3 regions of the Tolumonas lignilytica genome follow, and region 2 is predicted to be linked to each of the others. Evidence: riboswitches for the same ligand, from Rfam matches in the RefSeq annotation. Region 2 holds a riboswitch; each other region holds the start of a gene.
The links. A riboswitch is a leader RNA that binds a small molecule or an ion and turns the genes downstream of it on or off. The one in region 2 is predicted to bind cyclic di-GMP.

Region 1 (10,112 bases), 1.4 Mb from region 2:
ATATTACCGACATGCCTTTAATCAGGGCTTACCGGGTGAGTTCAGCAAAATTGCCGACAACGTCAACATCTCGCTGGATGCCATTCAAGAGGCAACGGAGTTGTCTCGGCAGAGTGGATTGCTGAATCAGTTGCACGACAGTAATAACTCCAGCTTGCGCCACCATCTGTCGGGAAATCAGGATGACTTACTGATGCTCAGCAGCAAGATGGATGAAGTGCTGACGAATGCGCAGTCGGGGCTGGATGCCTCAGAACAGAGCCTGCACACGGTTGAAACTTTAAGTCAGGATCTCATCAACATTAATCAGGACATTCAGGATACCGGCGGTGTGGCGCGGATACTGGCCGAAGAAAGCGCTCACATCACGGAAACGATCAATATCATTAATGGTCTGACGGCACAGACCAACCTGCTCGCGCTGAATGCGGCCATTGAAGCCGCCCGTGCTGGCGAGCTGGGTCGTGGTTTTGCGGTCGTTGCGGATGAAGTCAGGGCGCTGGCGGAAAGAACGCGTCAGTCAACGGATGAAATCAATCAGGTCGTGCACAGTCTGACTGAAAAAATCGGGGCCATCGTGAATAGCGTACTCACGCTGGGCGACCGGAGTCAGGGGATCAGTGATAACGTGGCCGGATTCCGCCATTCGTTCCAGAACGTAGCCGAAGGGGCGAAACAAAATATCAATAACCTGAGCTACGCCAAGGATCTGGCTTTCGCCTCATTAATCAAACTCGATCATGTCATCTTTATGCAAAGCGGCTATCAGGGCATTGAAACCCGGGGCAGTGGCAATTCACTGAAAGATTCCTCTGAACCACATACCGATTGTCGTCTGGGCCGCTGGTATTATAGTGGTGAAGGTCAATCGTTGTTTGGTCAACAGAAGAGCTTCAAATTACTGGAAGCGCCGCATCGTCAGGTACATGAAAAAGTCCGCATGGCGGTTGAAGCGGCGCAGGGTGACTGGTTACATAATGATGAGTTGATGAATTCCATTGTTGTCGCCATGCATGCCGCAGAGCAGGCAAGTGGTCAGGTCATGAGTTTGCTGAACCGGATGGTGGAAGAAAAACACGCCAGATAATACCGGCTATCAGGGGAGTCGCGGTCTCCCCTGATAGCCGATTGATGCGAGCTTAGTTGCTGCTGGCAAGCCAGGGCGGATTGAGCGAGTGATTGACCGCCTGTTTCACCGCATCGCCGAGCTGCCAGACCGCCATCGAATAATGCACGCTTTTGTTATAGCGCGTGATGGTATAGAAGTTGTTCAGACCGTACCAGTATTCATAACCACTGCCGACATCAAGCCGCAATACGCTGGCTTCGGTATGATTGCCAAGGCTGCGGGTTGGCTTCAGGCCTGCCGCAGCCAGTGTGGCTAACGGGTAGCGATTTTCAAAGCCGTATTTGAAACCTGGGGCTTTACCGCTGCCACGTACGGCAATGGTGTCACCGGCTTTCCAGCCATGTGCCTGGAAGTAATGCGCGACACTGCCAATGGCATCTTCCGGATCCCAGAGGTTGATACGTCCGTCGTGGTTGAAGTCGACGGCATACGCCTGATAGGCCGACGGCATGAATTGGCAATAACCCATGGCACCGGCAAAAGAGCCGCGCAGTTCATGCGCATCCAAATGCTGATCACGAGCCATTAGCAGAAATGTTTCCAGTTCGTGAGTAAAAAACTCTGAACGCCGCGGATAATCAAATGCGAGAGTTGCGAGTGCATCAAGCAGGCGTGTTTTACCCAGCACGCGTCCCCAGCGGGTTTCTACACCAATGATACCGACAATGATTTCGGGTGGTACACCATATTCCTGATAAGCACGATCCAGTGTCGCGGCATGCTGTTGCCAGAAATCGACGCCATTGCGGATGTTATCGGGCGTGATGAACTGTTTGCGATAACGCAGCCATGCTCCGGTCGGGCCATAGGGCTTCTGACTGGGCGTAGGCGCCTGACGATCCATCAGCCGGATCACCGAATCAAGCCGTTTAGCATGACTCAGCCAGGATTCCAATTGTGCACGGTCATAGTGATGGTTGTTCACCATGTCGTCGACAAAGCGGCGAGCATTGGGATTGTCAGCAAAATCACCACTGACTGGGCCTGCTTCCCCCGATGGCGTTACCGCTTCGGTCCGTGTCTGGTTCGGCGCAGGCTGGTCAGCATCGTTGTCGTGACTGCTGCAGGCCGACAGCATAAAAAATATGACGAGCAAAGGAACTAGAATACGCATGGATCGTCCGTATCTTGGCATGAAAACTCAGTAAAACGTCTCGCCTTGGTTGGGTGGCGGACACCTGTAAACGGGGAGAGGACTTTACCGCTGAATGCCGGATAAAGGAATATCTATCACGCAATTACGGTGTGATTGTTCCTGTAAAGAAAAACCCGGCTGTGCCGGGTTGGGATTGTGGTGTAAATATGAACTGAGGTCATGAGATCACTGAGCATCTGCTGCGTGACGTTGAATCGGTACCACCCTGAGGGACGAGAGTTGGAAGAAGCGCAGTTCTGCATCCCCGCCAATGATCTCGACGGAAAGTCGGTTGGCCCCTGGTGGCGCAAAGACGAGATCCGACAGCACCACTTCGCCGTCATTCACGAAAACCTCAATTGAGCTTGTATCAACAATGATATCGAGCGTGATCATGCCATTACGTGCCGGTGCCCGAGATTGACGCACTTCACGGTAAATGGCAGGCATCAAGTTGGCGATGGCATCGGCTTCCCGCGTGATGAAAACGGTGTTCCGGCGGAAGTTGTAGCCAACGACGGCAAAGTGCCCCTCTTTTTCCTTAAGACGGAAGCGGATTTCGTTGGCAGCGGAGGTCGCATCGAGCGTGATACGAAGCCGATAGGCATCGGATTGGGGTTGGGGAAGGGGTGTATTCACGGCATTGCTTACGCGTACCTTCGAGCGGACCACGGTGTTGCCTTCAAGTTTATCGAGGGCTTCGATGGGCTGCGAAACGAGCATCAATTTACCATCCACCGAGTGCAATTCGATGCGTCGTACGAGCGAGTCGGTACCGCCATGCCAGCCGGTCGTCGGCAGTTGGGTGGCGTAAGCCCAGTTGTTGAGCCAGCCGATGGCATATCGAGCGGCGAGACGCTGCGTCGTATTCAGACGTGGATCGTCCCATGTCACCATCGCATAGAAATCAGCGCCCGCGTCGAGCCAGCGAGGGGTAGCATCGTCGGCGGTAAAATGTTTGCCATCCCAGTCCCCCGTCCAATATACAGTGCCCGTGGTCATGCCCAGACTGGCACCGTTCGCACCAGTCGCAAGCACCCAGCGGATGTGTGCCGGGTTGCCATCAACGGACATGCGGAACAGATCGGGGCATTCAAGCAGACCGAGGTCATTGCGCACGAAGCCTGATTGATACGTCCAGTGCTTCAGATCTGGGGAGGTGTAGAAGCCGATTTTTTGGCCCTCGGCGAGCACCATGAGCCATTCGTTGCGAGCATCGTCCCAGATGATCTTCGGATCACGCCAGTCGTGCACACCCGGGTTGTCCATGACCGGGTTACCATCGTATGCCTTAAAGCGATAGCCTCCGTCGGTCGAAATGAAGAGCGACTGGCGCTGCACGCCTTCGTGCTGCTGGGTCATGATTGCAATCACCGCACCCGCCCCGAAACCGGCAGTGTTCTTGGTGTCAATCACGGCACTGCCGGTCTCAATATCGCCGAGGCCATTTTTGTATTTGTCGATTGCGACACCGTGTTCCTGCCAATGAATAAGATCGATTGAGGTCATATGGAACCATTCGGTGCCGTTGCCGTTGGGGTAATCAGCGTTATAGAGATAGTAGTAGTGCCAGACGCCGTTGATCAGGAGCGGACGCTGCGGATCGTTCATCCAGTGCTTGGCGGGGGTGAGGTGCAGTGCGGGTCGATAAGGGGTCCAGTCATGCGGACGTAAATACGGGGATGCTTCGGTTGGCGATGCGAGTAAATGTCCGGAATCGGATGCAGTGCTTGGTTCGGCTCTGACGACGGCTACTGCGATGCCGAAAGCGACCAGCGCACAAGCGATGACTCGTCGACGCGTCGCAATCATGGCGATGAGATTGAGGTTCATAATCCTCCGTGTTCAGAAATGAAAAAAGAGAGGGGATGCGGCGGCATGTCGCACTACCGCATCGCCCCTCTAGGCGAGAGATATCACCAGAGACGCTGTTAATTCAGCGGCTTGGTAATGACCCCGCTCGGGTTCACATTGATGTTTGCCGGAATATCCGCCCAACCACCCAGACCATCGCCGTTGGCGCCATAGGAATGATCAACGTCCGATGAGTCGCCATGGATATTGATCTTCACCGTAGGGGCCAGCGTGCCGCCGCGACGGAAGTTTTCCTTAACACCCACCGTGTCGATGAACGACTGCACCAAACCACCAGGCATCACGTAGTGAGAGTATGCTTGGAAGTGACCGGCTGGCTGGTTGTAGTCAGGATCATATGGAGTGCCTGGCCAGTAGTTAAGGTTTGACGGATTGCCCAGTACCAGACCGGAGCCCATGTTCATTGGCTGGTAATCGCTGCGGATCCCGTTGCCCACGAAACCATATACACCTTCAGGGCCTGTAATGCCGGCCGCATAGGTGGTGCTGTGGCTGATGGTAAAGAGATAATACTTGCCATCTTTCTTGTAGATCTCGGGACGTTCGGTCTGATCGGTCACGCAGTTCGCCGAGAGAATCGGTGGCAGGAACTCCCACTCCGTCAGATCGGCATTTTTGGCTTTCGCCAGACCGATGTTGCCGAGTTGATAGGTCGCCCCCGATGCATTTACTTGTGGAACTGTCTCTGCATAGGTATCACCCTCCTGATAGCCAAGATCATCTGCTGTACATTTGGCTGATGCACGCGGCATGGCCGAATTCCCCTCGAAGACCATATAGGTCTCACCCGGATGAGCCGGGTCTGTGAAGGTAAACGGGTCGCGGAAGTTGAAGTATGGGTTTTGTTCGGCGGTCTGGTAGTAAGTACCATCAGCCTTCAGGAGCGGAATAACCTTATCGAAACCGGTAAATGTCACGCCGTTCTTGTTCGCATGTATATGGCCCACGCTGAGCGCGATCCGTGGATCATACGGCTTGATGTCATTGCCCTTGGCATCACGGTAGAACGCAACATCGGTGAAGAACAGCTTAACTTCGCCACCAGGGAAAATGCGCGCAGAGCCAGACCATTGTGTCTGATGGCTGTATGACTGATCCTCGAAGATCTTGCCGGTGACTCCATCGGCGAAGACGAGACCACCATAGGTCCACCCCCCATTTTTCGGCCGTTGATCCGCTGGAATGCCTGCCGGACGGTAGAAATAACCGATCTTCGCGAACACATGGCGGTCATCGAAACCCAGTTTCCGATCAGCCACGAGGGAGAAAATAACTTCCTGACCGTTAATGCTGTATTGGTTTCCATCGGCATCGGTCAGCGGCCAGGAATCCCACACCCAGACCTGATCGTTCGACATGTCAGGGAAGTCTTGAGGAATACTTGGCATGGTGTATTCCTCTGGCATTGAGTTTTCACGCGAGCCAGCAGTCGGATCGGACATCCGTTTGATCTGGCGCGCATCGGCACGAGTCCACTTCGCCGTGAAGTTATCCTCTGGGGCATATGCCTGCTGCGAGTGAGTGGTCGGCTCAGGACCTGGCTGTAGAACAGGAGCGGCAACTGCGGCTGTTGCGACAGTCATGGCCATTCCCAGCACGGGGATTACCGACAGGTATCGATGGTTTTTCATGGTATTAACCTCCATTGTTTTTCGTAAACATCCACCATTTCCAGATGCAATGGATATCCGCAGTTTTGCCGGTTAAATCCAGAAACGACTTTGCCCTCGGCACCGGATGCATCCAAGAAAGCGCCGCCAGCTTGCACAAGGCAATACGAGGCTGCGCAATGCCTGAAGGCATCACGGGCTAGAGTGAAAAAACAAAATCAAATCGCGGACACGAAAAGAAACGTGCCGGCATACAAAACTGGCGGTCCCGCTATCGTAGGAAAATTCCGTTAGACCGGAGACTTTGCGTCGCCACCTTTCGATGGTTTTGCCTTTTTCAGTTAAGTAACCGCTCACAGAAGGAGAGTTAGTTAACCAAATGAGAATGACAATCGGTTAATTGCCATCTCTCATTAAAAAGTAACACAACAGGAATCACTTGAAAACAAAAATATGTGAGCTAAATCGGTTTAGTTTAAGTTTACTTGGTAATTAAATTGACATATTTATGTGTTTGTGATTTTAAATTTGTGTTTTTCGCAGATAGATCGCTGCTAGAATCTGTTTGAAAAAGGGGAAAAAAGATCTGTATGACAGCCGGATAAGTGGTTTTGTGATGTGCGGGATACAAGCCAGATTTTATTTAACCTGGAAATAAAAAAACCCAGTAAAAACTGGGCTTTAAGAATGATATTCTACGATAAATGTATCTGGTTAACTTCAGAACGGAATATCGTCGTCGAAATCCATCGGTGGTTCGTTATAGGTTGGTTGCTGTGCTGCCGGGGCAGGAGCATAACCCCCTTGCTGTGCTGCCGGGGCAGGAGCATAACCCCCTTGTGGTGCAGCCGGTGCACCGTAACCAGGATTCGCATTACCCTGTGGCGCGGCGGCGGCAGGGCGACCCCAATTACCTTGTTGTGGTTGCTGTGCCGGTGCTCCCATGTTGCCGCCAGCAGGCGCGCCGCTGCGGGTATCCAGCATTTGCATTTCATTGACAATGATTTCAGTGGTGTAACGTTTTTGCTGGCTTTGTTGATCGACCCATTCACGCGTTTGCAGACGACCTTCCAGATACACTTTGGCACCTTTACGCAGATATTCACCCGCGATCTCAGCCAGACGGCGGTAAACCACAATGCGATGCCACTCAGTACGTTCCTGCAGCTGGCCCTGTTGATCCTTCCAGCTTTCGCTGGTCGCAACGGTGAAGTTGGCCACTGCGTTGCCATTCGGCATGTAACGCACTTCCGGGTCTTGCCCCAGATTGCCAACGATAATGACTTTATTCACGCCTCTGGCCATGTTCTGCTCCGTAAAAAATGCATATTCTCTGACTGGCTATCTTAGCAATAATCACCGTTAAAGTCAGATCGGTTGCTATGACAGGTGTTAAATAGTTGCGGCAGAAGACATTAACATATTTGCAGCAATACTGGCTATCCATCCAGTGCTAGCTGTGCCATACTGAGATTTTGATGCAGTTCACAGTTGGCTCTCTATGGATAAGATCGAGATCCGGGGCGCACGCACCCACAACCTGAAAAATATCAATCTGACCTTACCTCGCGATAAGATGATCGTGATCACCGGCCTGTCGGGATCGGGTAAATCCTCGCTGGCATTCGATACGCTGTATGCCGAAGGGCAGCGTCGTTACGTCGAATCCCTGTCTGCTTATGCCCGTCAGTTCTTAAGTTTGATGGAAAAACCCGATGTGGATCATATCGAAGGCTTATCGCCAGCCATTTCCATCGAGCAGAAATCGACGTCGCACAATCCCCGCTCTACCGTCGGTACGATCACCGAGATTTATGATTATCTGCGTCTGTTGTACGCCCGAGTGGGTGAACCCCGTTGTCCGGATCACGATTTACCGCTGGCGGCGCAAACCATCAGTCAGATGGTGGATCGGGTGCTGGCCGAACCGGAAAATCGCAAGATGATGATCTTGGCGCCGGTGGTTCGTAACCGCAAGGGTGAGCACAAACAACTGCTGGAAAACCTCGCGGCGCAAGGTTATATCCGGGCCCGGATCGATGGCGAAGTCTGTGACCTTTCGGATCCACCGACGCTGGAACTGCAAAAGAAACACACGATCGAAGTGGTCGTGGATCGTTTCAAGATCCGCGCCGACCTGCAATTGCGTCTGGCGGAATCATTTGAAACGGCACTGACGCTGTCCGGCGGGCTGGTCTATGTCGCGGATATGGAGGATGACAAGGCGCATCCGCTGATCTTCTCGGCCAATTTTGCCTGTCCGGAATGCGGTTATTCATTGAGCGAACTGGAGCCGCGTCTGTTTTCGTTCAACAACCCGGCGGGAGCGTGCCCGACCTGTGATGGTCTCGGGGTGCAACAATATTTTGATCCGCATAAGGTGGTGACGAATCCGGAATTGAGTTTGTCCGGCGGTGCAATCCGTGGCTGGGATAAACGCAGTTTCTATTATTTCCAGATGCTGAAGTCGGTGGCGGATCATTACCATTTTGACCTCGATGAACCATTTGATGCGCTGCCGCCACAGGCGAAAAAAGTGGTCTTGCATGGCAGCGGTCATACGCATATTGAATTCCGTTACATGAACGACCGTGGTGACGTGGTGGTGCGTAATCATCCGTTTGAAGGGGTGCTGCACAACATGGAGCGGCGCTATCGCGAGACGGAATCGAACAGTGTACGTGAAGAGCTGGCCAAATATATTGCCAATCAGCCTTGTCCGAGCTGTCAGGGCAGCCGGTTACGGCAGGAAGCTCGACATGTGTATGTCGAAGGAGTGACGCTGCCGCAAGTGGCCGAGATGTCGATTGGTGAAGCCCTGAACTTTTTCCAGAATATGAGTCTGACTGGGCAACGCGCTCAAATTGCGGAAAAAATCTTAAAAGAGATCATCGAACGTCTGGGTTTTCTGGTGAATGTGGGCCTCAACTACCTGTCCCTGTCTCGTTCTGCGGAAACCCTCTCCGGGGGCGAGGCACAACGTATCCGGCTGGCCAGCCAAATCGGGGCCGGGCTGGTAGGGGTGATGTATGTGCTGGATGAGCCTTCTATCGGTTTACATCAGCGCGACAATGAACGTCTGTTAGGAACCTTGTTTCACCTGCGTAATCTGGGCAATACCGTCATTGTTGTCGAACACGATGAAGATGCGATCCGTCATGCGGATTATGTGGTCGATATCGGTCCGGGTGCAGGGGTACATGGCGGGGCGATCGTGGCACAGGGGACTCCCGCTGAAATCATGAACAACCATGACTCGCTGACCGGTGAATACCTGTCTGGCCGCAAAAAGATCGAAGTGCCGGCACAACGGCGACCCATCGGTGACAAGTGGCTGAAGTTACTGGGTGCCACGGGTAACAATCTGAAGAAAGTCAATTTGCATGTGCCTATCGGGGTCATGACCTGTATCACTGGCGTCTCCGGTTCGGGCAAATCGACGTTGATCAACGATACCTTATTCCGAATTGCCCACCGTGATTTGAATGGCGCCACCGTCGAAAAACCGGCTCCGTATGTCGATATTCAGGGGATGGAACATCTGGACAAGGTGGTCGACATCGATCAAAGCCCGATCGGACGGACTCCGCGATCCAATCCGGCCACCTACACCGGCTTGTTTACACCGATCCGTGAACTGTTTGCTGGCACACAGGAGGCGCGTTCGCGCGGCTATCAGCCGGGGCGTTTCTCGTTTAACGTCAAAGGCGGGCGCTGTGAAGCCTGTCAGGGCGATGGCGTGATCAAAGTCGAGATGCATTTCCTGCCGGATGTCTATGTGCCTTGCGATGTTTGCAAGGGCAAGCGTTACAACCGGGAAACCCTGGAAGTGAAATATAAAGGTAAGACCATTCACGAAGTGCTGGATATGACTGTCGAGGATGCCCGTACCTTTTTCGATGCAGTTCCGGCACTGGCGCGTAAGCTGCAAACCCTGATGGACGTGGGGCTCTCGTATATCCGCCTTGGTCAGTCAGCCACTACACTCTCCGGTGGCGAGGCGCAGCGTGTGAAGCTGGCAAAAGAGTTGTCGAAGCGCGATACCGGCCAGACGCTCTATATTCTGGATGAACCCACCACTGGCCTGCATTTTCACGACATTCAGCAATTACTGAATGTGCTGGAAAAACTGCGGGATAATGGTAATACCATCGTGATCATTGAACACAATCTGGATGTCATCAAGACGGCAGACTGGATTGTGGATCTGGGTCCGGAAGGGGGTTTCGGAGGGGGGATGATTCTGGCGGCAGGCACACCAGAGCAAGTTGCCGACTGTGCCGAATCACATACCGCTCGCTTCCTGAAGCCCTTGCTGCAACGAGATAAGGTGATTCAGGCGTAACTACCGAGCAAGGGGCAA
Region 2 (10,112 bases):
ACCGATTGATGCATCCAAGCCATGAAGTGGAGCGTGAATATGCGGTGCGAGTGTTCGGTGAAGTCACCGAAGGCATGCTGCAGAAACTGCGCCACGGTGTGCAACTGGAAGATGGTCCGGCCAAGTTTGACAAGATCGTTGCGATGGGCGGCGAAGGTTTGAACCAATGGTTCAACGTGACCCTCTGCGAAGGTCGTAACCGCGAAGTTCGTCGTTTGTGGGAATCGCTGGATGTGCAGGTTAGCCGTCTGATGCGTGTTCGCTATGGCGATATCAAGCTGGAAAAAACCTTACCCCGCGGTGGTTGGGAGGAATTACAACTGCCGCAGGTGAACTATCTGCGTAAGCTGGTGGGGTTGCCACCAGAAGAGCGCAGTAAAGTTTTTGCGGTTGATGATCGTAAGAGCCAGTTCAAACAGGCTGCGCAGATCCGCCGTGCTGTCCGCCGTCATCGTGAACGTAGTGTTTTACAAGGTGATGACGCGGTTGTCGAAATCACGGAATCAGCACCGGTAAGAGCTAAAGTTCAACGGGCTGCCCCGCCTGTATCTCGTGACCGGGATGATGAAAAAGGCTGGGAAAACGCCCGTCAGCGTTTGCATGATGATGCCCCGCGTAAAAAAGCGCGTCCTGCGGGCAATCGTCAGCGTATCACGCGTGTCGGAAAGACAGGTCGATAAGTTATGAGTCAGACGAAACGTAAAGCAGTCGTGGTATTCAGCGGCGGACAGGATAGCACGACCTGTCTGCTCTATGCCGTGCAGCAGTATGATGAAGTACATGCCATTACCTTTGATTATGGTCAGCGGCATGTACTGGAAATTGAAGTGGCCAAAAAGATCGCCGCTGATCTCAATCTGGCTGCGCATAAAGTGCTGGATGTTGGCCTGTTGAACGAGCTTGCGGTGTCGGCGCTGACGCGGGATGCCATTCCGGTCAGCAACGAACTGCAGGAAAATGGCTTGCCGAATACCTTCGTACCGGGTCGTAACATTCTGTTTTTAACGCTGGCTGCAATTTATGCCTATCAGGTCGGTGCTGATACCGTGATCACCGGTGTGTGTGAGACCGATTTCTCTGGCTATCCTGATTGCCGGGATGACTTCGTCAAAGCGCTGAACAAGGCGTGTGTGCTGGGTATGGAGAAAAACATCCGTTTTGAAACGCCGCTAATGTGGCTGAACAAGGCGGAGACCTGGGCGTTGGCAGACAAGATTGGTCGTCTCGATTATGTGCGGCAGAACACGCTGACTTGCTATAACGGCATCATTGGCGATGGTTGTGGTGAATGCCCGTCCTGCAAGCTGCGGGCGAAAGGGCTGCACGATTACGAGCAAGCACCGGATGCAGTCATGGCTGTGTTAAATAGCAAATTAAACTGATATTTCTGGTGAGTCAGATTAATGCATATATGAGTTATTTTACTCGTTTAGTGAGGTGTCCAGTAATGCTGGGCCAGATCACAAACTGTAAATATCACTACATAGTGCAAAATGTGGTTATCAGAAGAGAAAAAATGGTTGCCGATAGAGATATTTGCTGATGTGAAACGTATCCATTTTATGGATCATTGTGATCAGCATCTAGAGGTAATCCTATGAAGATGGCATATCGTTTAACCCAATGCGCTGTGGTAATAGTTATGCTGTTTAGCGTGGCAAGTTGCTCAAACATGTCGAGACAGGATAAAAATACCGCGATTGGTGCCAGTATCGGCGCCGTCGGGGGTGCCATACTGACTGAAGGTAGTACAGTCGGTACTCTTGGCGGTGCGGCTGTCGGTGGCATTATCGGACACGAAATCAAGAAATAGGAGTAAACAGGTAGTCACTCGACTTTTGGTTATGTGTCACAAACGAACTAAATCCGGGGGTTTTAACCCTCGGATTGCCATGATATCCAATCTATTACAGGAAGCATGGATTCTGTTTGCCAAAGACCGCAACGATCTTTTTCAGAACCCTAAATTGACCGCGATATGCAGAAGGTGCGTCATAAGGCCCGGTATTGGGCGTCATCTGTCGATAAAACTGATTTAAGGCTTCCGAATCTTTTTATAACTGCATGAAAAACCTGCATTCTATTGAAGTGTGCTGGCTTCTTCTTTTTCTGGCGTTATGATTTGCTCTTATTTTTTCTTAAGGTCGAAATTGTATGCAGCAATTAGAAGGTGAAATTGTTCAGCAGATTTCAGGATTAGTGCATGGTGAGCCTGATCTGATCGCCAATTTATCGAATGTCAGTGCGCTACTTAATGAATATCTTGCTGATATCAACTGGGTTGGCTTTTACATCATGCGTGAAGGCGAACTGGTGCTTGGTCCGTTTCAAGGTAAGGTTGCCTGCATCCGTATTCCGGTTGGTCGGGGCGTTTGTGGTGCCGCGGCAGCAACCGGAACCACACAGCGAGTGGAGGATGTGCACGCCTTCCCTGGTCATATTGCCTGTGACAGTGCCAGCAATTCAGAATTAGTGGTGCCGATCATCGTAAACGATCGTGTCGTGGCTGTGCTGGATATTGATAGCCCGAAATATGCCCGCTTTACGCCTGAAATCCAGCAGGAAATGGAAGCGATTGCAGACGTATTAGCAACACTGAACTGGTGATGAAACCGGCCAGTATTGCGCTGGCCGGTGCTTGAACATTATGGTGTGACAAAGTTATTAGTGAGGGTTGTCGAGCCTGTGCTGCTTGGCACCAATATGCCTGTATGAGCTTCGGCGACCGTGGGAACAAAGCTGCTTTCATTGCCATTATCGGTGAGTGTATCACTGGCTGCATTGCAGACCAGCACCACATCGTAAGTGCCCGGTTCGACATAATTCAGTTGATAAGAACTGACACCATTGGTGGTCGAGATTAAAGATGTTAACACGGGCCCGCCATTGGCTGGATCATAGTCGATCCCCAGATAGGGTGGCGTGATGCTATCACTGTTGTAGAGATAGACACCGGCTGCACTCAGATCGCCATTGCAATAGAGGCTGTTCACATTACCCGTGATGGTGCTCAGTGTACTGACAGTGAGTAATTTGACGCCGGTCGGTTTCAGTTTGTAGTAGGGGGTATTATTGGTGTTGGGTAACACCAGTGCATGACGCAAATTAAACTCTAACTGAAACGAAAGAACGCCACCAATAGACGCAGTAAATGGGGTCGTGGTTTTGACTTCGCCACTCGGGACTTGTAACGGCAAGATTGTACCGTCTGACTCTTCGACATAAGAAGTCGGTTGTGTGGTTGCAGCTCCCGTCAGGTCATTGAGGAAGTTGGTGCGTCCGTCTTCAACCATGAGACGCAGTTGTTCATAGGTGCCACTGGGAATGGCGGTATTTGTCAGCAGAGCATGCTTGGCGCCATCATGATATTTCAGCAAATCCAGATACAAGAAAGCCGGATTGCCTGATGAATCCTGAGGGATGGTATAGCCGGTAGGTAAACAACCATCATTGTTGGTTGTTGGGATGAGATTTAAATTGCTCCATACTGATTCGGTGGTTGCGCCATTCAGTTTTAGCCGCAGGCTGTTGATGGCAATACAAACTTTTTTGGCGCTGTCGACCGGTGCATCAGAGACAGACAAGTTCATCTGGGACGTTGAGTCCATACCACTGCCCCCGCCGCCACAACCAGTCAGAAGCAAGAAGAAAAGTGCTACGGAACTCATTAGATATTTCATACATCATTCCTTTTGTCGGGTGAGACATACAAATTATAGATCAGACAACCATCATCATTGAGAATGTGAACTATTATTGTTTATTCGTGCCTATTTTTAACGCTGGTAAATTTTTTTTCCGTCAATAAAAAAACAGAAGCTAGTTTATGCGGAAACGTGACTGGCGAGGGATGTTTTCTGGATTAAAACGACTACAGTTTTAATAGCTATACAGCTTTCGCAATCTAGGAGTTCGCTATGTCTAACCAAGATAAGCTGGAGATTGCCAAACTCACACTTCACTACCTTATTTCCATTCAGACCTCAGAAAATGCGACGCATGCGTTGCGGCGTCTTGAAGCGGAAGCAGGGCGATGCTCTGATCCAGATACGTTTGGGGCTCTATATCAAGTGGTCTTCAAGGAAATAGAGGTGAGTGTAGCCACAGATCAAAACAATAAAACTAATTCATAGCGTGTAAAGATTAACCAATCAGTCAGACATTCTGAATGTGTAGCTGACGTTACAGTTGCGCAATGTTACCATCAAACAACTGTATATAAACACATAATTAAGTTGTAACCGTTATGATGGCAAAAACGCATCAGGCATTTGCAGTATTCAGTGTCTTGATGGTCGATAAATTTGTACCGGGTTTGGTTGGTAATCTGTGTGTTGCGTGTTGTTTGGGGTTCATTGGCGCGCTGTTGCCAGATCTCGATTCTCCCCAAAGCTCCTTCGGACGAATAGTGCCGATGTTAAGTAAACCATTTCATAAAATCTTAGGTCACCGTACGGTTACACACAGCCTGTTTGCGGTGGCGGTGTTGCATTTTACTTTCATGGCCTTTTCTCTGAAACCAAGTTATAGCAATGCCATCTGTGTTGGTTATATCAGTCATATCATTGGCGACATGCTTATCGGAAAAAATGGTGTGACGCTGTTTTGGCCGTTAAAACAAAAATGCAGTATTAATCCTATCCGAATTCCGGTTGCTGGTTTTGGTGAATATGTTGTTTTTAATTTGCTGATTGTTTGCATTGCAGCCAGAGGATTACACCAGTTTGAACCCGAAGCCTATCATCTGCTGTTAAAGGGAATATCGCTGATTGTTTAAGATATTATGAAGGAGAAACAAATGAATCATGGTTCTCGTTTGTGAATGTATCAATTTTTTTATCTATCTCATTGTATATAAATGATTTTATTTTAAACAAAAAATAAATTTTGTTTTTCAGCTCGAACCAGGTTCTATTCGCGGGTTGAAGTCATGAATATCTGTTTATTTATTACCTCTTCGCTTTGAATTTTAGTCAGGAAACAGCACTGAGGAAGTGTTAGCTTACGTAAAGATTTGTTTAAAAAATGATCAATTTCACTTTGTCTTGATCGGTTTTCTTGTTAGTATTGCGGCAAGTTTACATGGGATGAATCCAGTGATTCTCTTGGTTTCACCGAGTTCATTCTGTCGCAGATACACTATGAGTCTGTATGTAAGCGTGGGGTCGAATTTTTCGATTCAGTTACCATCGAAAGCACTCCCGAAATAGCAAGCCCCGGGTAACCGGGTGCACGCAAAGCCACAGGTCCACTGCATCTACAGTGGATGGCTGGGTTACCGAAGGAGCGCGTAAAAAACGCTGCGTTTTGGGCGCTTTCGAGGTTTTTTTACTTGAGGGTACCCAAAATGATATCTCTATGCGCTTCCAAAGCGGCTGGTTTTGGCTTGTCTGCTCGTGTTCGCCGGTTTGCATTGTTGCTGACGGCACTCGGCGGGCTAGGCGGAGCTTATACGCCTACGCCAGTAATGGCTGAACCGGCAACACAAGCGGCTTCAGCGGTCTATCCCTCTCAATTAAGACAACAAACCACAGAACTTGCTCAGTTGATGGCGCGCTATCGTCAAGCTGATGAAAATGAGCAAGCCAATCTGCTCAATGAAATACAATCGCTGGTCGCACAACGTAAAGATCTCATGCTTAAATTGCTGGCAGACAACCCTGCGACGGTTGTGCAGGCGGCTTTACCAGCTCAGGCTGCTTTGGGTATGCCAAACAGCGTCCAGGCACAATTAGAACAACTGCGAACCCATGAAGGTCAATTGTTGGTTGCTTATGAAGATTATCCTGATGGCAGCCACAAACTGCGCCATTTTTTGAATACAACGGCAGGTGAGCAGTTGGAATTACACTTCACCGGTGATGAGCCTGCACTGCAAAGTGGTGGTCATGCCCGCGTGAAAGGGATTCAGATCGATAATAATCTGGTGTTGGATCAGAGTGCTCTGCAAATGGAAGCACTGAATGGTAGCACCAGTTCAACCACAACGAGCGGGGTAACGGTTCAGCCCAACACGTTTGGTGAGCAAAAAACCTTAGTCATGCTGGTCAATTTTCAGGATGCCCCGACTAATCAGCCATGGACTGTCGATCAGGCACGCAGCATGGTCTTTACCAATGTCAGCAACTATTTTCTTGAAGACTCTTATCAGCAGACATGGCTAAGTGGTGATGTGCTGGGCTGGTTTACGGTTGCGGTAGACAGTACCAATTGTGATACCACCACTATTGCGCAACAGGCCGATGCAGCAGCTACCAATGCGGGAGCCAATCTGTCTGCTTACCAGCACAAGATTTATATTTTCCCGAATACCAGTGCGTGTGGCTGGACTGGCATGGGGACAGTTGGCGGTTCGCCTTCTCAAAGCTGGATCAACGGCTCCATGCAGGTTTCCACCATCGGTCATGAAATGGGTCACAACTTCGGGCTGCAACATTCCCATGCGCTGGAGTGTGGCGCGACCACACTGGGTACTTCCTGTCAGTCTATCGAATACGGTGATCGTGACGATATCATGGGCAACTATGTTGCCGGTCATATGGCACCATTCCAGAAATTACAGTTAGGCTGGTTAGGTTATGGTTCATCACCCGCAATCACCACGGTCAGTGCAAGCGGCACCTATACATTAACACCGTATGAAGTAAACGACGGTGGAGTTAAAGCATTAAGAATCCCTATGGGGGTTGATCCAACCAGTGGGTTACCAAAATGGTATTACATTGAATATCGCCAAGCTATCGGCAGCGACAGTTTTCTGGCCGGTAACACGAATGTGCTCAATGGTGTCGTAGTTCGCACCGGGGTGGATGGCGATAGCCGAACCAGCTATCTGTTGGACATGACTCCAAACAGCAACAGTATCGGTTATTACGACTGGAGTGATCATGCACTGGCGAGTGGCATGACCTATGTAGATAGCAATGCGGGCGTCACCATCACAACTGACTGGACCAATGGAACACAAGCCAGTGTCACTGTCGAGTTAGGCCCGCAAACTTGCCAGCATGCTAAGCCTGCCATTGCGCTGACTCCGGTACAAAGCGCGTGGGTAGCACCTGGTACGCCTGTTAGCTATACCATGACGCTGACCAACAGCGATAACAGCAGCTGCAGCAGCTCTCAGTTCAATCTGCAGGCACAAGCTCCGACAGGCTGGACTGCCAGTTTTGCTCAGACCGCGCTGACTTTGGCTCCCGGCCAAAGTGCCAGTACGACATTAAGTGTAACATCACCAACCGGCACTGCTGATGGGTATTACAACATCAATTTGACGGCAAGCAATGCGACAGTAACAGGGTATGATGCCAGTGCAACTGTAACCTATGTCGTCAGTGCGGCTGCCGATACAGCTCCGGTTGCTGTGGCTGATACTGCTACAACAGCAGATAGCACGGCCGTTACTATCGCAGTATTGAGCAACGATTACGACCCAGATGGTCAAGCGCTGAAAGTTGTTTCGGTCACCACTCCGGCTCATGGCACAGCAACCATCAATAGTAATGGCACCATTCAGTATGTGCCCGTGAGACGGTATGCAGGAACAGATAGCTTCAGCTACCAGATTTCTGATGGGATCAAGACAGCCAGTGCCACCGTAACAGTAACCGTAGGCAGCAGTACGACAACCACGAGTACGAAAGGCAAAAAATAGCCGTAAGATTTGCGGAGGAAAAACAGGCTCTTTATAGAGCCTGTTTTTTTATTCCTGAACCAGATCGAAGTACAGGATTATCTGATTAGTTACAAGTACCTGCTGCTGCGCATGTACACAGTGGGCAAGTTGCTTGAACTTGAGACGGGGTCACATCACCTCCGAAGATATCTGTCGCAGTCGCTGTGGCGGTATCTTTGAAGATTACTTTGCTTGGATCTGTCGTGGCTGTGCCGGTGGCATCGCTAGCACTAGTCGGCATATAGCTGCCGGAATAAGGCACACAATCACCGACGGAACCGCTCTTCGGCAGGCTTATTGGGCCAACCAATGCACCTGAAACCTCACTATCGGTTACCAGGACATTATCCAGACGGGTATCCCCCGTGTTACATACAGTACCGGAGACATTCACTTCGGCGGCAACAGTTCCGCCTGCAGTGGTGATGGCGGTAGAGCAATTTTTTGTGACCTGAATTGCCGGGCTGATCGACAAATTAGGACATTGCGCCTGTGCAGAGCTATTCAGTGTCACACCGGCGCCCGCATCTGCGGTATTGGCTGTTGCAGAAACGGTGTCAGTCGTACCATTTTGAGCCAATGGTACGGTCATGGTGTTCTTGTAACAGACACTTTCGCCACTACCCAGTGTACTTAGTGGGAAGCTACCTAAACTTGCTCCGGTAGTACAATCAACCTGCTGGAACGTACCATCGGCAGCAGGGCTGTCGCTAAGTGCAACATTGTAGACTGTTCCGAAGCCACTGTTGGTTACCTGTCCCTGAATAGCATAGATGATATGATCTTGTGCGCTATTCAAAGTCGGTTGTGTACAGGCCTTAGTCACAGCAATCTTACAGACGTTAAATCCACCAGACGGCATTGCAAAATCCTTCAGGGTTGCCGTAATGGAGGTTGAACTGCGGCTTTCTGCCAGGAAGTTGGTAAAGCAAGGACTGTCGTTAGGTAACAACTGAGTCAGATCAATGGCACCTTCAAAGAAGGCTCCCGGAGGAAACATATTGGTCACACCAACGTCTTTATTCTCATAACTCCATGGTGCTGCAACCGATGTTGCATTGGTGATACCGCAGAAACTCTGTCCTGCAGGAATATAGCCGTCACATTTCACGGCACCGCCTGCTCCGACAGCAACAGTCTGACCGCTTTGCCATTGGAAAACGTTAATGGTTGGGACTGTACCACCATTAGAGAAGTTCACTAACACCAGCACGTCGCCATCCTGATGTTTTCCAGAGAAAGTTCCACCCGCAACTGGCTGGACTTGATCTTTTAAAAACCAGAAACCCAGCTGGGCATTACCGCTGGTGTCATAACGATCCATTCCAAATACCAGAATGAAATCATTGTTATCCTGCACATATGCGGCTGCATAAGCGTGAGTCAAATCATCTTTTGATAATGGTGTACCAGTGCGCCATTTCCAGGCTGTAATATCCTGTTGGTCTTTGGAGCCACCACCGGTAAAGATTGACTGTATTGGTTCTGGTCGATCAATAATAAGGCCGGTTTTTGCTTTTGCAGCACCTCCGGTCGTATTAACTACATCCCAGTCATCGCCTGACGGATGTCCGGTTTCATTCGACACAGCATTACCATCTAGTTGAAATGGATTGTCGGCAAAAGCGGGAGCGGACATGAATGCGGCCCCACCGAGGGACAATGCCATCAATAGTGTAAGCAGCGGTTTAATATTAAACTTACTTTTCATAATGCATTCCTTTTCCATGTGTGGAAACAGCTCCTGAATTTTTGACCGATACATCTGTAGCGAACTTGGCCTACAACCTCGGCATCAATACAGGTGAAAGACACAACCTTTTCCATACAAGTTTCAGGCCGTATATATAACCAATTGAAATATAAGTAAAAAATTAATAAATTCCCGAATGGGTAAGTGAAAGTGTTAAGGCTGAGTTACAGGAATCAATTCATTTTGTTCATAACAAATTGAATTTAAATGAAAAGTGTTGATTTTGGGTTGTATCAGAACTGAAACAAATCCCGCTGTAATCGCTGACTCGGATTATTGATGGCGATATCAAAATAAGCAGATATTTTGAGTTTTTAACCAGTACTGAACTGGCAACCGGATCGGTCATCTTCGATACTTAAAATGAATTAGCTGCCTGAAATACAATAAAGGTGACGTTCATGGAAGTGCGCGATCTGCTTTGTTTGCGTACAGCTAAGGTATGGATCATGCCAGAATCAGCGCTTGCCGCCGGATGGCAACCCTATGCAGCGAGTACGGTAAATGAAGCGATAGAGTGGTATGAACGACGACATCCTCGGGTGGGCATTATCCTGCTTGATAGTTTGGGCTTGGATGAGAATATTGATCGAGAATATGAATCCTTACTGGCTCAAACCTGCAACAACATGGAGTGGATTGGCTTAATTCCTTCTGATCAAATCCAACAGCCTGCGATTTGTG
Region 3 (10,112 bases), 1.5 Mb from region 2:
ACATAGAGGAACTACCTGAGTTGAGCATTGTCGTTCGTGAAACGACAATGCCATATAGCAGTAATTAAAGGGTCTATTGGCGATATGAGTTAACACCCAATAGAGATAAATCCAGATCCCGATAATTTATATACAAGGCTCTATTTCCATTTTTGTTGCCAATAATGAATATATCTCTGAGGCAGACATTGGATGATAATAGTAGAAACCTTGGATTTCAGTGACGCCCAATTCCCTGATTTTTAGCATTTGTTCTTGTGTTTCTACACCTTCGGCGACCATGGCGAGGTTTAAATCTTTGGCCATATTAATAATGGCTCGTACCAATATTTCACCTTGTTTTCCATCCATCAGGCGTAGCACAAAGCTACGATCCAGTTTGACCATATCCAGAGGATATTGGCAGAGTGTATTGAGTGCTGAATAACCGGTACCAAAATCATCTAAGGCCAAATTGACACCAAGCTGTTTGATCTGCTCCATTTGTTTAACTGATTGAGCCGGGCGTTCAATCAACATACTTTCTGTGATTTCAATGACTAAATGCCGGGGGTGGAGTTTGGTCGCTTCCAGTGTACTGACCAGATGGCTCAATAATGTTGAACTGGAAAAGTGATGTGCCGAGAAATTGACATGAACGGATAGTAAGGGTTGTCCCTGTTCTTTACGCATTAAATTAAAATGTCGGATAAATCGGCAGGCTTGGGTCAATATTTGCTCGCCCAATTCCACGATTAAATTGCTTTCTTCTGCCATAGGAATGAAGCGAGCGGGTGAAATGGAGCCTAATTCATCATGCTGCCAACGGGCCAGTGCCTCAAAACCGACGATATCTCCACTCACACAAGATACGATGGGTTGAAAAACCGCCGTAATCTGAGCATTGCGAATAGCCGATGGCAGGTCTCGTTGAATAGCCAGTGTCTCAAGTGCTTCCTCATACATTCGATGACTGAAGACTTGCAGTCGTTTGTTTTGTTTTTTGGCTTTGCTCATTGCAAAGTCAGCACAGCGTAAAACATCTTCAACCGAGCCGTATTCTTTGCCACCGATGATAACGCTGATCGTGGTGGAAACCTCTAATGACACGCCATCAATGATCAGCGGGTGTAACAATAGCCGTTGAATCTCATGGCTTAACCGAACGGGTTGGTAGGCGGAGCTGATCTGCGGTATGAACAATACAAACTCATCGCCTGCAATCCGGGCTAAGGTATTTGTACCGAGCGGATCACTCTCCATACCCAAGCGCAACGCAACGGCTTTAATGACGCCGTCCCCGATATCATGTCCAAAGGTATCGTTGATTGCGCGGAAGCGATCCAAATTAATATATAACAAGGCAAACCGTTGTTGATCGTTGAGCTGTTTTAATGTCGGTTGCATCCGTTGTATCAGCGCATAGCGGTTATACAAACCGGTCAGGCTATCATTAAAGACCAGTCGTCGGATCTTGTTCTCGTGCAGGCGGCGTTCGGAGATATCATTCATACACACCAGCAGTGCTTGATGTTGGCGATGCTCAATCGGTGTAATGTCGAGTTCACAGGGCACGAGCCAACCTAGATGTCCGACGATATCCCATTCAAAATTGTATTCTTTGTCTGCGAGGCGTTTATAAAAAAGCGTATCGCCTGAACCTGACTTATCTGAGTCATGCAATAACTGTTCGAGTGGGCGACCAATTAAATCCCCCATGCTGTCATAACCCAGCATATTAGCCGCAGCCTGATTAGCACTTAACACGCGCTTGTCATGAATGATCAGCATTGGTTGATTAGCATTTTCGTAGACGGCATAGAACTTATTCTCTACCTCTTCCAATGCATCATTGGTTTGTAATTTGGTTGCCAGTAATTTATTGACTACTTTGCCCACTAAAGCGATTTCATCTTGGTTATCATCGACATTGAGAGGTTGGGAAAAATCATTTTGTAGTAAGCGTTTTAGCCCGTCTTCCAGTAAATGTAAGCGAGTGCCCAGACTGCGGCGCAACTCGCTGAAAAACAGCATGCTGATCAACGCACCGCCCAGAAGGCATGAAAAAGCCAGTATCAGTAATGCTTCTTTGCTGCTTTGATAAAAATCGCGTGGTGCGGTGATCTTGATGACTGCAGAAGGTTGCTGATTGATATCTTTTAATACGCTGAATACCGAGATGGTATCGTCAGTTAACAGATGGCTAAACGACTGCTTCTCAGTAATTAAATCTGCATAAACAGGGTGGGGAAGCTGGTTTGGATTGATATCTAACAAGGCCGTATCATTCATCAGCACCGACTTGTAACGTTCCGGGAAAAATTCACGGATATGTTGTGCCCAAATCATCCAGCCACCCACTTCGGTCTCCATATTGCCCGCAGTAACAGGAGCCAGTGAAATCAGGAAAGGAGCGCCCTGGAGTGAAATGATCCCCGCATAAGGTTTTAGTGCCGGATGAAGTTGGCTGCGTAACTGATTAAATTGCTGCCCGATCCCTTGAGGGGATAAGAGTTGCTGGAGAATTTGTGCGGAAAGCGGTTCGCTCTTATCGTGTTTAGCGTTGAGTTGCGCGCCATCAATATACTCGCCTTTTAAATTGAAAAAGGCCATCAAGGTAACATCGTTATTATTGAGGGAATCCGGATTGAGATTTCGGGCGTGATAACCGGGATCGCCACGAGTCAGGAGGTTGAATGTTTCATCCCAAAAAGCCCAATCACAACTGCGCTTTGCCAGCTCGTTCAGTTTAATCTGAATGGTCTGCTGGGCCTGTTGATTGGTCTGAATAGTTTCTTGTAGTTCTAACGAATTGATTTCACGCAGGAAAAAATACCAAGTCAGCGAGATGCTTAGTCCGAGGATCATCAAAAGACCGCCGCCAAATAGCAGTGCTGTTCGGGTGGAAAGCTTGATATGTTTAATCGACAGCAACACGAGACTCCATTCAGATAAGAATACCCATGAACAGTCACACAAATGTTGCCATTTGACTCCGAAACTAGCGGGTCAAGGTGTATAAATTCAATTTATACACATGAGGATCTGGCAACTCCGCTATCGTGATCAGTACGAGACTGATGTTAGACCGGAAGCTTTGCGTCCTGCCCTTTCGGTACAGTTTGCCTTTTTCATATTTTTAACAGAGTGTAACAGCCTCAGCCCGATTATCCAATGCAACAATAAGACTAAAACGAGACTGGCATTTTCTGCTTCATTTTTTTATGAAGAAGATCCCTGTTTTATTCCAAGTCGAAGTGCGAGTCGGTTGAGATTGGCTCGATCCGTTTTCAATTCTCGAGCCGTCGCTGACCAATTGCCATCATTGGCCTCTAGTGCCTTAATAATTAATGCTTTCTGGAAGCGATCAATGCTTTCACGCAGCCCCTGTTCGGAAGGCAACGTGAGTATGTCGGTTGCCTTAATATCTTGTTCCGCTTGAACTGAGATAGTTGAGACTGGCAGGTCCAAATGATCGGCCAGAATCAAGGGGCGACCTGCTTTATGCCGGGTGGCCTTGAGACTGGCCCGCATCAGCATATGTTCAAGTTCGCGTACATTTCCAGGCCAGTCATAAGATTGCATCGCTTGTAATGCTTGTGGATGTATCCCTATTTGTTGTAACCCCAGGCGGCTTCTGGCTTGATCCAGAAAATAGCTGCTCAGTGTATCGAGATCCGTTTTATGGTCACGCAGAGGTGGCACAGCGATCGGGTAGACTTTGAGGCGATGATACAAGTCACTACGGAATCGGCCTGCGGCCACTTCCAATTCCAGATCTCGGTTGGTTGCTGCGATTAACCGGACATTAACTCGCAGTAGTTTATCGGAGCCGACCCGCTGAATTTCCCCTTGCTGTAAGGCGCGTAATAATTTTGCCTGCAGACTGAGCGGTAATTCACCGATTTCATCCAGAAACAGCGTGCCGCCATCTGCCAGTTCAAATTTACCGGCCCGATGGCTGGTGGCGCCGGTGAATGCCCCTTTGACGTGTCCGAACAGTTCACTTTCTGCGATCTGCTCGGGCAATGCCGCGCAATTGACATGCACCAGCGCCTGTTCACTACGGCGAGAATGGGCGTGTAATGTCCGGGCGACTAATTCTTTTCCGGTGCCTGTTTCACCGGTAATGAGGACGGCCAGATCGGTATTGGCGACCATATCGATCTCTTCGCGCAATTTCCGGATCTGTGCACTGTTACCGATCAGTTCTCCTTCTCGGCGGCGGGCATCACGAACGAGTTCCTGCGCCAACTCTTGTTGCTGGGCACGGCTGTGCTCCAATGCACGTATCAGCGCGACATTCCGCAAGGTGGCGGCGGCGAGAGCAGCGAAAGCGGCCACAGTCATGTCATCGACATCGTCAAACCGTCCGGGGGCCAGTGCATCTAAGGTTAAGACGCCGACCAATTGTCGATCGACATATAGACTGCAGCCCATGCAGGAATGGACATCGGCATTACGCTCACGATCAATGGCCAGCCAGCCATCAAAGGGATCGGGTAATTCGGCATCGGCCGGAAAACGAATAGGATCCCGCTCTTGTAAGATGGCTTGCAGGCGAGGGTGCTCTGCGGGCAAAAAGCGTTGACCAATCAGCTCGGGAGCCAGACCCATTGCTGCGACCGGAACGAGCTCCCCTTCGTTTAATTGCATCAAGGCGACGGCATCGCAGGGTAAAACATCACAGATGGCTTGAACCAGACGCTGAAACTGTAATTCGCCGGGCATGGATGTGGAAAGACCCACCGCAATTTGTAACCATGCGTGATCAAGAGTGGGTTGCGACATTAGTAATACTCAAAATACATTTTTTGAATGGCGAGTATCAATACCCTGTTTTCGCATTTTATTCCACTTCAATTTGTTCTCCCATGAAGCGTGGTTCCCGTTCCCAGATATAGACGTCAAACAAACACCACAACCGAGCAAAAAACTCTCTGACACGGGTTTTAAAACCGGTATAGACATCGACATCTTTAGCATTAAAACCGATGACATCTAAGTGATGATGACGGGCAAGGAAAATGGCCCGTTCATTCTGGAAGCGTTGCGATACCACGGTGAACTGTGTTTGTCCGAACACGCCATGTGCTCGGAGAATGGAATCCAGCGTTCTGAATCCGGCATAATCACTGTAGATAGCGTGGGCCGGGATCCCTCGTTTTAATAACTCTCGTCGCATTTCCCGTGGCTCGTTATAGCTCATTGTCGCATTGTCACCAGAGACAATAATTTGCGTGATTTTGCCACTGAACCAGAGTCGTACGGTGGCATCGATCCGATTTTCGAAATATTGATTCAGGCCGCCACCGACCAAGTATTTTGATGTTCCCAGAACGACGGCGACCTTGTTATAAGGCACAGATGCGACATCATCATAGGTATATTGACGCCCATGACTGATCACCTGATTGGCGAGCCATAACAGAAGAAAGAGTGTCACCGACAGCGTCATGATTGTGCGACGAAGATTGCGACGCAAACGAGGCGTAAAAATTGTCGTGACAAGTTGAATCACACGAGTCAGCAAAACAGCGGCATTCCTGAAAAACGAAAGTGGAACCTCTGTATAATACTGGATCAACGCCGGAAATACACGGATAGGATAATTGGGTCAGTATCGACAGGAAGATACTGACCCACAAGGCTATTTTACTTCTTTACCCTGCGCTTGCAGGTCTGCATGGTAGGAAGAACGGACAAATGGGCCACAAGCTGCGTGAGTGAAACCGAGATCCAGTGCGATCTCTTTCAGCTCGTCAAATTCATGTGGCGGCACATAACGTTTCACCGGTAAATGGTGACGGCTAGGCTGCAGATACTGGCCCAGCGTCAGCATCGTGACGCCATGTGCCCGCAGATCTTTCAGCACCTGTACAATATCTTCGTTGGTTTCACCGAGCCCCATCATCAGACCAGATTTGGTAGGAAGATCCGGATGCAGCTCTTTCATTTTCTGCAGCAGTTTCAACGACCAGGCGTAATCGGCACCAGGACGCGCCATGCTATAGAGGTGAGGTGCGGTTTCCAGATTGTGGTTAAACACATCTGGCGGCGTGTCGCGGAAAATAGCCAAGGCTTTATCCATGCGGCCACGGAAATCCGGCGTCAGCGTTTCAATGCGGGTATTGGGTGAAGCCTGACGAATTTCACGGATACAATCTGCGAAATGCTGAGCGCCACCATCACGCAAGTCATCGCGGTCGACCGAGGTGATCACGACATATTTCAATGCCATTTCGCGAATGGTATTGGCCAGTTTCTTGGGTTCATCTGCATCGGGAGCCAGTGGTTTACCGTGGGCAACATCGCAAAATGGGCAGCGGCGAGTGCAGATTGCACCCAGGATCATAAAGGTCGCAGTGCCATGATTGAAACATTCTGACAGGTTAGGGCAGGAGGCTTCTTCACAGACCGAATGCAGATTATTTTTCCGCATGATGTTTTTGACATGCTGTATTTTTTCATCGGTCTTCGGTAGACGAATACGCATCCAGTCCGGTTTTTTTAGCTGTTCCCCTTCCTGTTCCGGTAAAAACTTTACCGGGATCAGTGCCATTTTGTCTGCATCGCGCAATTGCACGCCGGGTTGAACAGTAATTGGTTTAGTCATGAGTTTCCTCGCAAGCGGGGGCATAAATGACAGCATCGCCGTCCTGCCACTGGGTGATCCCTAACTGCTGGGTAAAAGCGTGCAACAAACCCTCTGCTGCTTCGGCCACATTCATGGGGCCACCCAGACTACAGCACTGCGTCATTGCCAAACCGGCATAGCCGCATGGGTTAATGTGCTGAAATGGCGTTAAATCCATCGCCACATTAAGCGCCAGACCATGAAAAGAACGGCCATGGCGAATTCGTAAACCTAAAGATGCGATCTTGGCATTGTTGACATAAACACCCGGCGCATCAGCCCGGGAAACGGCATCAATGTGGTAGTTTGCTAACAAGCGGATCACGGATTGTTCCAGAATGGTCACCAGTTCGCGAACACCAACGCCGAGACGACGCACATCCAGTAACGGATAAAACACCAGTTGGCCGGGGCCATGATAGGTGACTTGGCCACCACGATCGCTTTGGACTACCGGAATCGAGGTGGTGTGCAGCAGGTGTTCGGGTTTTCCTGCTTGACCCTGCGTGTAGACCGGATCGTGTTCGACCAGCCAGATTTCATCAGCAGTTTCAGGTGTACGTTGATTGGTGAAGGCCTGCATGGCATGCCAGATTGTTTCGTAGGGCTGGATACCTAACCGCCGGACAATCAGTGAGGAATGCTGCAAAATTGTTTCCGCTTTGTTGCAATTTTGCTTAATTATAATGAGGTCGCTGGCAATTACCAGCGACTTATCGCGTAGAAAGACACAGTATTTATAGTGTTAAAGCACAACCCGGACCAGCTCTATTTCGCCCAGTGCGGAATACATGGTTTCCAGATGCTCTTTACTGTGCGCGGTGACGGTGACCGTCACGGACAGATAGTTGCCCTTGCTGCTGGGTTTGATGCTGGGTACATAATCACCGGGAGCATGTTTTTGTAAAACAGCAACCACTTGATCAGCCAGCGTTTCATCTGCCACGCCTAATACTTTAAACGGAAATTGGCAGGGGAAATCCAGCAGTTCATCAAATTTGGTATTCAAGCCCATCTTCATTACCTCAAGCTTGTAGTTAAAACAAAAAAAGGCCCGTTGATTGCGGGCCTTCTGGGATTTGGTAATTAACCCGTTAGCCAATTAACTGATGGATCAACAGTACCAGATAATCCCACAGACGACTAAAGATACCACCTTCTTCAACAGTATCCAGTGCGACCAGTGGATACTGTGCCATATCTTTACCATCAACTCGCAGGAAAATAGTGCCGACGGTTTCCCCTTTCTTGATCGGTGCACGCAGTTCACGTGTGAGTTGGAAATCGGCTTTCAGTTTCGATGCGGCACCGCGTGGTGCTAGCAGGTTGATATCATGGTCAGTGCCGAGACTGATTTCGCTCTTATTACCCATCCAAATCCGTTGTTTGGTTAATTCGGCACCTTGCTTGTAAGGTTGGACGTTTTGATAAAAACGGAAACCGTATGTCAGCAGTTTTTTACTTTCATCGGCCCGTTGTTGTTCGGTATTGGCACCAATAATGACGGAGATGAGGCGCATCCCTTCAGGGCCGGTCGCTGAGGCCACCAGATTGTAACCCACTTCACTGACATGCCCGGTTTTGATCCCGTCGACAACCAGGGTTTTGTCCCATAACAGGCGGTTACGGTTATGCTGGGTAATGCCGTTGAAGGTAAAGTCTTTTTGCGAATAAACCTGATATTCGTTAGGCAGGTCACGAATCAAGGCCTGACCTAAACGGGCCATATCGTGTGCGGTTGAATAGTGATCCGGATTGTACAACCCGTGTGCATTAACGAAGTGGCTATCTTTCATGCCCAGTTTCGCTGCCCATTGATTCATCAGGCTGGCAAAGGAGTCTTCGGAACCGGCAATAAACTCGGCCATTGCGATACAAGCGTCATTACCTGATTGAATGATGATCCCTTTATTCAGGTTGTCGACACTGACCTGTTTACCGACCTCGATAAACATTTTGGATGAATCGTCGTAATTTTTTGCCCAGGCATTCCGGCTGATGGTGACCATGTCAGTCGGTTTGATCCGGCCTGATTTCAGCTCTTGCCCGATCACATAGGAAGTCATCATTTTGGTCAGGCTGGCTGGCGGCAGGCGTTCTTCAGTGTTTTCACCGATCAGAACTTGGCCACTGTTGTAGTCCATCAGCAAATAGGCTTTAGCTGCGATCTGAGGTGGGCTGGGCAATGCTATCGGTGCGGCAGCCGGCATCGGTTTCGGATCAGGCGTTGGCATCGGGTTGGGAGTTGGGGTTGCGGTTTCTGCGAAGGTGGCAGCACTAAAACTGAATACGGCTGTCAACAGAACAAGTTTCGCCAGTTTCAACGTCATGATCCTTATTTATCCGAAGGTAGTTTGATTTCTGTGATCAAACCTAGCCAGTTTAAAATCACGCCCACTATAACAAAACACAACCGTAGGGGGCACTCAAAACTGTGAACAAAACACAGATGCGCTGTTTTTTTGTGCAACAACTGTCAAGACGCAGGATTAATTGCGTGACGAGAGTAATAAGGGCGAATTGGTATTGATCAGTTCAATTTTGACTCTGACCACACCATTTTCTACGATGCCCAGACGTGCGGCGGCGCCGTAGGAGAGATCGAGAATGCGGTCGCCGACAAAGGGTCCGCGATCATTGACTCTGACCACCAGGGTCCGGCCATTTTCCAGATTGGTGACATGGATATAACAAGGCAGCGGCAGACTCTTATGTGCCGCCGAAATGGCATATTGATCATACACTTCACCATTGGCGGTCAGGCGCCCGTGAAAGCCCGGCCCATACCAGGAAGCCAGCCCTTCTGCAGTATATTCTTTGATATCTTTCCAGATGGGGTAGTACTTGCCATCGACTTCATAGCCATCATTACCACGCTGACTGGGAACTTCATATACTGGGGAAAGTAAACCCATCTTACGTCGTTGCCGAGGGGTCATGCGGGCATATTCATCATCGGTGACAATCGGGCCCGCATAAACTTTAAACTGGAAACGGGAGCCGCTGTTTAAGTCTTCGGTATGTACCGTAGTGGTCATAGGACGGATGCGATAGCTGATCTCCTGTGAGGTGCAGGCGGAAAACAAGACCAGCAACAGGATCAGGCTGTGGCGATAGTATGTAGATGTGGTTACTGAAAAACGCATACTCATCCTTGCTCGGTTGGTTTCAGGTCAGTTGAGAAAGAAGGCATTCCCGAATCCAGATCCTCTTAACTTAGATAATAGTCGTTCTGCCTGCGGTTTCTCCAGCGGGCCAAGATGCAGCTTATACATGCTATTCATGGCCACGACTCTGGGCGGGACACCATAACGGCGTTCGACATCCGAGGCAACCTGTTTGGCTTTGCTGAGGTTGTTAGTCGCCAGCAGTTGAATGGTGCGTGATTCATGTTTCGCAATGATTTCATCGGCATTTGCCGGGCGGGCTGGATGGAGCAGTTCAACATGCACATGGGCGGTGCCAGCACCGATAATGCCCAAACGCGAGGCGGCGC

Region 1: it holds a riboswitch for cyclic di-GMP, as region 2 does, so the genes downstream of both, H027_RS0106840 (glycoside hydrolase family 68 protein) here and H027_RS17870 (Ig-like domain-containing protein) in region 2, are expected to answer to the same signal.
Region 3: it holds a riboswitch for cyclic di-GMP, as region 2 does, so the genes downstream of both, H027_RS0106105 (bifunctional diguanylate cyclase/phosphodiesterase) here and H027_RS17870 (Ig-like domain-containing protein) in region 2, are expected to answer to the same signal.

The regions. Positions count from the first base shown of each region.
Region 1 is NZ_AZUK01000001.1:1,445,352-1,455,463, reverse strand. It holds gene H027_RS19355 (methyl-accepting chemotaxis protein) at 1-1,087, shown strand, start outside; gene mltB (lytic murein transglycosylase B) at 1,140-2,243, opposite strand; gene H027_RS0106845 (glycoside hydrolase family 32 protein) at 2,451-4,097, opposite strand; gene H027_RS0106840 (glycoside hydrolase family 68 protein) at 4,196-5,770, opposite strand; cyclic di-GMP riboswitch class I at 6,008-6,092, opposite strand; gene ssb (single-stranded DNA-binding protein) at 6,470-7,054, opposite strand; gene uvrA (excinuclease ABC subunit UvrA) at 7,251-10,094, shown strand.
Region 2 is NZ_AZUK01000001.1:2,806,727-2,816,838, forward strand. It holds gene rluB (23S rRNA pseudouridine(2605) synthase RluB) at 1-680, shown strand, start outside; gene queC (7-cyano-7-deazaguanine synthase QueC) at 684-1,382, shown strand; gene osmB (osmotically-inducible lipoprotein OsmB) at 1,604-1,813, shown strand; gene H027_RS0113095 (GAF domain-containing protein) at 2,155-2,607, shown strand; gene H027_RS0113100 (DUF4382 domain-containing protein) at 2,646-3,680, opposite strand; gene H027_RS0113105 (hypothetical protein) at 3,918-4,133, shown strand; gene H027_RS18445 (metal-dependent hydrolase) at 4,247-4,777, shown strand; cyclic di-GMP riboswitch class I at 5,199-5,283, shown strand; gene H027_RS17870 (Ig-like domain-containing protein) at 5,348-7,654, shown strand; gene H027_RS0113120 (hypothetical protein) at 7,740-9,386, opposite strand; gene H027_RS0113125 (sigma-54 dependent transcriptional regulator) at 9,830-10,112, shown strand, end outside.
Region 3 is NZ_AZUK01000001.1:1,270,427-1,280,538, reverse strand. It holds gene H027_RS0106110 (LacI family DNA-binding transcriptional regulator) at 1-68, shown strand, start outside; gene H027_RS0106105 (bifunctional diguanylate cyclase/phosphodiesterase) at 127-2,913, opposite strand; cyclic di-GMP riboswitch class I at 3,024-3,116, opposite strand; gene norR (nitric oxide reductase transcriptional regulator NorR) at 3,202-4,770, opposite strand; gene H027_RS0106095 (ElyC/SanA/YdcF family protein) at 4,829-5,512, opposite strand; gene lipA (lipoyl synthase) at 5,630-6,595, opposite strand; gene lipB (lipoyl(octanoyl) transferase LipB) at 6,588-7,265, opposite strand; gene ybeD (DUF493 family protein YbeD) at 7,362-7,625, opposite strand; gene H027_RS0106075 (serine hydrolase) at 7,711-8,946, opposite strand; gene H027_RS18275 (septal ring lytic transglycosylase RlpA family protein) at 9,106-9,762, opposite strand; gene H027_RS0106065 (septal ring lytic transglycosylase RlpA family protein) at 9,790-10,112, opposite strand, start outside.